One region of the Micromonospora sp. A3M-1-15 genome, then DNA from elsewhere that is predicted to be linked to it. Evidence: predicted binding sites of a transcription regulator. Region 1 holds the regulator's gene; the other holds the start of a gene.
The links. The regulator HrcA, encoded in region 1, represses chaperone genes, less so after heat shock. The targets are predictions, from matches to a motif close to GGTTNGCACNCTCNNNNNGAGNGTGCNAACC.
Positions count from the first base shown of each region.

Region 2: groES (co-chaperone GroES) is a predicted target of HrcA. The motif match lies at 1,415-1,445, and genes of this name have one in related genera.

Region 1 covers NZ_JANAVK010000004.1:70,199-73,383, reverse strand. The annotation lists gene dnaJ (molecular chaperone DnaJ) at 1-1,092, opposite strand, end outside; gene hrcA (heat-inducible transcriptional repressor HrcA) at 1,166-2,188, opposite strand; gene NLX85_RS20750 (DUF4870 domain-containing protein) at 2,419-3,081, shown strand; gene hemW (radical SAM family heme chaperone HemW) at 3,129-3,185, opposite strand, start outside.
Region 2 covers NZ_JANAVK010000002.1:632,423-635,607, reverse strand. The annotation lists gene groL (chaperonin GroEL) at 1-895, opposite strand, end outside; gene groES (co-chaperone GroES) at 966-1,280, opposite strand; gene NLX85_RS12755 (methyltransferase domain-containing protein) at 1,560-2,786, shown strand; gene ybaK (Cys-tRNA(Pro) deacylase) at 2,834-3,185, shown strand, end outside.

The DNA.
Region 1 (3,185 bases):
CTTGCTCAGCTCGGCGACCTCCTCGCCGCGGGTCTTCGCGAAGTCCCGCAGCATCCGCTCCTGGTCGGCGTCGAGCTTGGTCGGGGTCCGCACGTCGAGGTGGACGTAGAGGTCGCCCCGGCCGGTGCCGCGCAGGTGCGGTACGCCCCGGGCGCGCAGGCGCAGCGTGCTGCCCGGCTGGGTGCCCGCCTTGACGTCGACGGTCTCCTCGCTGTCGAGCGTCTTGATGGTCAGCCGGGTGCCGAGCGCGGCGGCGGTCATCGGCACGGTGACCCGGCAGTGCAGGTCGTCGCCCTTGCGCGAGTAGACGTCGTGGGGCCGCTCGTGGATCTCCACGTAGAGGTCGCCGGCGGTGCCGCCGCCCGGGCCCACCTCGCCCTGCTGGGCCAGCCGGATCCGCATGCCGTCCTCGACGCCCGCCGGGATCTTGACGGTGAGCGACCGGCGGGTGCGCACCCGGCCGTCGCCCGCGCAGGTCGGGCAGGGGTGCGGGATGGTGGTGCCGTAGCCCTGGCAGACCGTGCACGGCCGGGCGGAGACCACCTGGCCGAGGAAGGTCCGCTGCACCGACTGCACCTCGCCCCGGCCGCCGCACGCCTCGCAGGTGGCCAGGTGGGTGCCGGCCGCGGTGCCGGCGCCGGAGCAGGTGGTGCAGAGCACCGCGGTGTCCACGGTGATCGGCGCCTCGACGCCGAACGCCGTCTCGTTCAGGTCCAGCTCCAGCCGCAGTATCGCGTCGGCGCCCGGCCGGGTACGCGGCCGCGGGCCCCGGCTGCCGCCGGCCGCCCCGCCGAAGAAGGCGTCCATGATGTCCTGGAAGCCGACGAACGGGCCGGCGCCGCCCGGACCACCCGGGCCCGCGCCCCCGCCGCCCGGGGCGAGCGGGTCGCCGCCCAGGTCGACGATCTGCCGTTTCCGATCGTCCGAGAGGACCTCGTACGCGGCGTTGATGTCCTTGAACTTCTCCTGTGCCTCCGGGTCCGGATTGACGTCCGGGTGGAACTGCCGCGCCAGCTTGCGGTAGGCGCGCTTGATCTCGTCGTCGGAGGCGTCCCGGCTCACGCCGAGAATGCCGTAGTAGTCCCTGGCCACTGCGTTCGGTGTCCTCATGTTCGTCTCGCGTTGCGCCGGTCGTCGGCCGGAGCCGGCCGTCGGCCGTGACTGGTCAGTTCTGGGCCAGCAGTTCGCCCACGTAGCGTGCCACGGCCCTCACCGTGGCGATGGTGCCGGGGTAGTCCATCCGGGTCGGGCCGAGCACGCCGAGGCCACCCACGATGGTGCTGCCCGGGCCGTACCCGGTGCTGACCACCGAGGCGGCCCGCAGGTTGTCGATCTCGTTCTCGTCGCCGATGAGCACCCGGGTGGTGCTCGGCTCGGCCTCGCCGATCAGCTTGAGCAGCACGACCTCCTCCTCGAGCGCCTCGAGGATCGGCCGCAGCGAGCCCTGGAAGTCGAGCAGGCCGCCCCGGGTGAGGTTGGCCGTGCCGGCCAGGGCGATGCGCTCCTCGTGCCGCTCGACCAGGGTCTCCAGCAGCACGGTGGAGAGCGTGGCCATGGCCGGGCGCAGCTGCGGCGTGGACTCGTCGACCAGGGCCTGCACCAGCGGCGGGGTGTCGGACAGCCGACTGCCGACGAGCTTCTCGTTGACCAGGCGGCGCAGGTCGGTGACGTCCTCGGCCGGGATCGGCCCGGGCATCTCGACCAGCCGCTGCTCGACCCGGCCGGTGTCGGCGATCATCACGACCATCAGCCGGGTGGTGGAGATCGGCACCAGCTCCAGGTGGCGCACCTTGGAGCGGGCGAGGCTCGGGTACTGCACCACGGCGACCTGCCGGGTGAGCTGGGCGAGCAGCCGGACGGTGCGGTGCACCACGTCGTCCAGGTCGACGGCGCCGACCAGGAAGCGCTCGATGGCCCGGCGCTCGGCCGGGCTGAGCGGCTTGACCCGGGAGAGCCGGTCGACGAAGAGCCGGTAGCCGCGGTCGGTGGGCACCCGGCCGGCGCTGGTGTGCGGCTGCCGGATGTAGCCCTCCTCCTCCAGCACCGCCATGTCGTTGCGCACGGTCGCCGGGGAGACACCCAGCTGGTGGCGCTCGACGAGGGCCTTGCTGCCGACCGGCTCCTGCGTGGCGACGTAGTCCTCGACGATCGCGCGCAGCACGGCGAGCTTGCGGTCGTCGAGACCCATCTCCCCACCTCCTGACGCACCTCGTCGCACCGGCGCGGGGCGTCCGCCGGGCGTCTGGCACTCGACTGTAGCGAGTGCCAGTCTACGTCGGCGTGCCCGCCGGCGCGATGATCGGCGACGCACCTCCGGTGCGGCCCGCCGCACATCCGGCCCGCCAGGGCCGAACAGCCGGACATCCCGGGCGATCCCGCTCTGGTGCGCCCTTGCCACCGGGACCTACCGTGACGACCATGACTGAACCTCCTCGCCCTCCCGGAGCGGGGGACTCCGGCGCCCCGCCGCCGGAGGCGACCCCGCCGTCGGCACCGTACGGCTCGTCGGCGGACGAGCCCCCCACCGCACCACTGTCCGGGGCCCCGGCCGGGGGCGGCTATCCCCCGCCCGGTGGCTATCCGCCGCCTCCCGGCGGCCAGCCGCCGTCGGGCGGTTACCCACCCCCGGGCGGCTACCCGCCGCCGGGTGGCTACCCCCCGCCGGGCGGCTACGGCGCGCCGGGCGCCGGCTACCCGGGCGGCGGCGCGTACGGCGCGCCGGCCGGCTACGCCAACAACGACGACAAGACCTGGTCCCTCATCGCGCACTTCGGCGGCCCGGTCGGTGTCGTGGTCGGCGGCAGCCTGCTCGGCTGGGTGGCGCCGCTCATCGCGTTCTCGGTCAAGGGCCAGCAGTCCCCGACCGTGCGCGCGCACGCGGTCGCCGCGCTGAACTTCCAGATCACCTGGGTCATCGCGACGCTGATCAGCTTCGTGCTGGCCGTGGTCACCTGCGGCCTGCTCTTCTTCATCCCGATCATCGTCGCCCTGATCCCGATCATCTTCGGCATCATCGGCGGCGTGAAGGCCACCGAGGGCGTCCTCTACCGCTACCCGATGACCTACACGTTCGTGAAGTGACCGACCCGGCCGGCCCACGGGCCGGCCGGGACCGGCGCGTCACACGCTCAGGGCAGCAGGTCGCGCACGACCGCGTCGGCGAGCAGCCGGCCGCGCAGGGTGAG
Region 2 (3,185 bases), on a different contig from region 1:
CCAGCTCGGCGCCGGTCAGGATCGCCATGTCCTGGAGCATCGCCTTGCGGCGGTCACCGAAGCCGGGGGCCTTCACGGCGCAGACCTTGATGGTCTTGCGGATCGCGTTGACCACGAGCGTGGACAGGGCCTGGCCCTCGACGTCCTCGGCGATGATGAGCAGCGGCTTGTTGTTCTGGAGGACCTTCTCCAGCAGCGGCAGCAGCTCCTCGATCGCCGAGATCTTCTGCGTGGTGATCAGGATGTACGGGTCCTCCAGGACCGCCTCCTGCCCCTCCACGTCGGTGACGAAGTTCGGCGAGATGAAGCCCTTGTCGAACTGGAGACCCTCGGTCACCTCCAGCTCGGTGGTGAGGGCGGAGCCCTCCTCGACGGTGATGACACCGTCGCGGCCGACCCGCTCCATCGCCTCGGCGATCAGCTCGCCGATGGTGGCGTCCTGCGCGGAGATCGTCGCCACGTGCGCGATCGACTCCTTGTCGGCCACCTCGACGGCCCGGCCGAGCAGCGCCTCGGAGACCTTGGCGGCCGCCGCGTCGATGCCCCGCTTCAGGCCGGTCGGGTTGGTCCCGGCGGCCACGTTGCGCAGGCCCTCGCGGACCATGGCCTGGGCCAGCACGGTCGCGGTGGTGGTCCCGTCGCCGGCGACGTCGTTGGTCTTGGTCGCCACCTCCTTGACCAGCTGCGCGCCGAGGTTCTCGTAGGGGTTGGTGAGCTCGATCTCCTTGGCGATGGTCACGCCGTCGTTGGTGATCGTGGGCGCACCAAACTTCTTGTCCAGGACGACGTTGCGCCCGCGCGGGCCGAGAGTGACCTTGACCGCGTCCGCGAGGGCGTTGACACCGTGCTCCAGCAGGTGCCGGGCGTCGTCCGAGAAGCTCAGGATCTTCGCCATCTGTATCCCTTCGAAGCGACGTTGCCCCGGCCCGGCGAGCCGGACCGGGGCAACGACACTGATCGGTTGCTTACTTCTCGATGACCGCGAGGACGTCGCGGGCGGAGAGCACCAGGTACTCCTCGCCGGCGTACTTGACCTCGGTGCCGCCGTACTTCGAGTAGAGGACGGTGTCGCCGACCTTGACGTCGATCGGCACGCGGTTGCCCTTGTCGTCGATCCGGCCCGGGCCGACAGCGAGGACGGTGCCCTCCTGCGGCTTCTCCTTGGCGGTGTCGGGGATCACGATGCCCGAGGCGGTGGTGGTCTCGGCCTCGTTCGCCTGGACCACGATGCGGTCCTCGAGCGGCTTGATCGCAACCTTGGTCGCGGTAGTCACGGGCATACCCTCCTGGGGTACTTGGTGTCGTTGCCGGTCGGCACGCCGACCAGCGTCAATCTGCCACATGCCACCGGGCGGGGCCGTCGTCGCGGGTGCCGGTCCGCCTGGCGTTCAACCCCCGGACACCAGGGCCCGGGCGTTGGCACCCTCAGGGTGAGAGTGCTAATCGCAGGTTATTCCTCGGCTAGCACTCCGTCAAGGAGAGTGCCAGCACGCCGCGTTCCGTGTCGTCGTCGGTGGGGTCCGGGCCGGCCGGGGCGAGGTCGCCGGGAGAATGCCCGGGTGGACCTGGAACAGTTCGCCGCCCTGCGTGCCCCCGAGGGGTCGGCAGCGCTCGACGCGGCCGCGCGGGTGGCCGGCGGCGACCCGCTGACGGCGGCCGCCGCGCTCCGCTCCGCCGGGGTGCCGGCGGGGCTCGCGGCGGCGGCGCTGACCCAGGCGGAGCTGCGCCGCCGCGCGGCCGGCAAGTTCGGCCCGGCGGCGCGCGGCATGTTCCTCACCCGGGCGGGCCTGGAGCAGGCCACCCGGGGGGTCGTCGCGCGGCGCCGGGCGGAACGCCTGCGCGCCGCGGGCGTCGCCACCCTCGCCGACCTGGGTTGCGGCCTCGGGGCGGACGCGCTCGCCGCGGCCCGTGCCGGCATCCGGGTGTACGGCGTGGAGGCCGACCCGCTGACCGCCGCGATGGCGGCCGCGAACGCCGAGGCCGCCGGGCTGGCCGACCTGTTCACGGTGGAGTGCGGGGACGCCACGGCGTTCGACGTGACCCGGGTCGACGGGGTGTTCTGCGACCCGGCCCGCCGGAGGGCCGGCACCGGCCGACGGATCTTCGACCCGAACGCCTACTCGCCGCCCTGGGACTTCGTCACCGGCCTGGCCGAGCGGGTGCCGCACACCGTGGTGAAGGTGGCGCCGGGGTTGGACCACGCGCTGATCCCGACGGGCGCCGAGGCGGAGTGGGTGACCGTCGACGGCGACCTGGTCGAGGCGGCGCTGTGGTGCGGCGCGCTGGCCGAGGTGCCCCGCCGGGCCACCCTGCTGCGGGAGAAGGAAGGGCGGCTTCCCGGCACCTCCGCCGGAGCGGAGGCCCGCGCCGTGCAGCTCACCGGCAGCGGGGACGCCGAGGCTCCGGTGGGCCGGCCGCGCCGCTTCCTGTACGACCCGGATCCGGCGGTGGTGCGCGCGCACCTGGTCGCCGAGCTGGCCGGCGACCTCGACGCGACGCTGGCCGACCCGAGCATCGCCTACCTCTACGGCGACGAGGCCCGACCGACCCCGTTCGCCCGCTGCCTGGAGATCACCGACGTGCTGCCGTTCTCGCTGAAGCGGCTGCGCGCCCTGCTCCGGGAGCGCCGCGTGGGGCGGGTGGAGATCCTCAAGCGCGGCTCGGCGCTGGAACCGGAGAGGCTGCGCCGGGACCTGAAGCTGGCCGGCGACGAGGCGGCCAGCCTGGTGCTGACCCGGGTCGCCGGCGCGCCGACCGTGCTGATCTGCCGGCCGCTTCCCGCCTGACGGTTTTCGGCTCGCCCGGCGGGCGGCGGCCGGTTAGCTTGTCGCTCATGGCGGGACAGGGCACTCCGGCGACGGCACTGCTGACCAAGCGGAAGATCGCCCACAGCACCCACCCGTACGACGTCTCGCCGGACGCGCCGAACTACGGCGCGCTGGTCGCGGCGGCCCTCGGGGTGCCGCCGGCCCGGGTGTTCAAGTCGCTGGTCACCGAGGTCGACGGCGGGCTGACCGTGGCGGTCGTGCCGGTCACCGGAGAGCTGGACCTCAAGGCTCTCGCCGCCGCGGTGGGCGGCAAGCGGGCGGCCATGGCGGACCGGACGGTCGCCGAGCGGGCCACCGGCTACGTCCGCGGCGGGATCAGCCCGCTCGGCCAGCGCAAGCGGCTGCCGACGGTCGTGG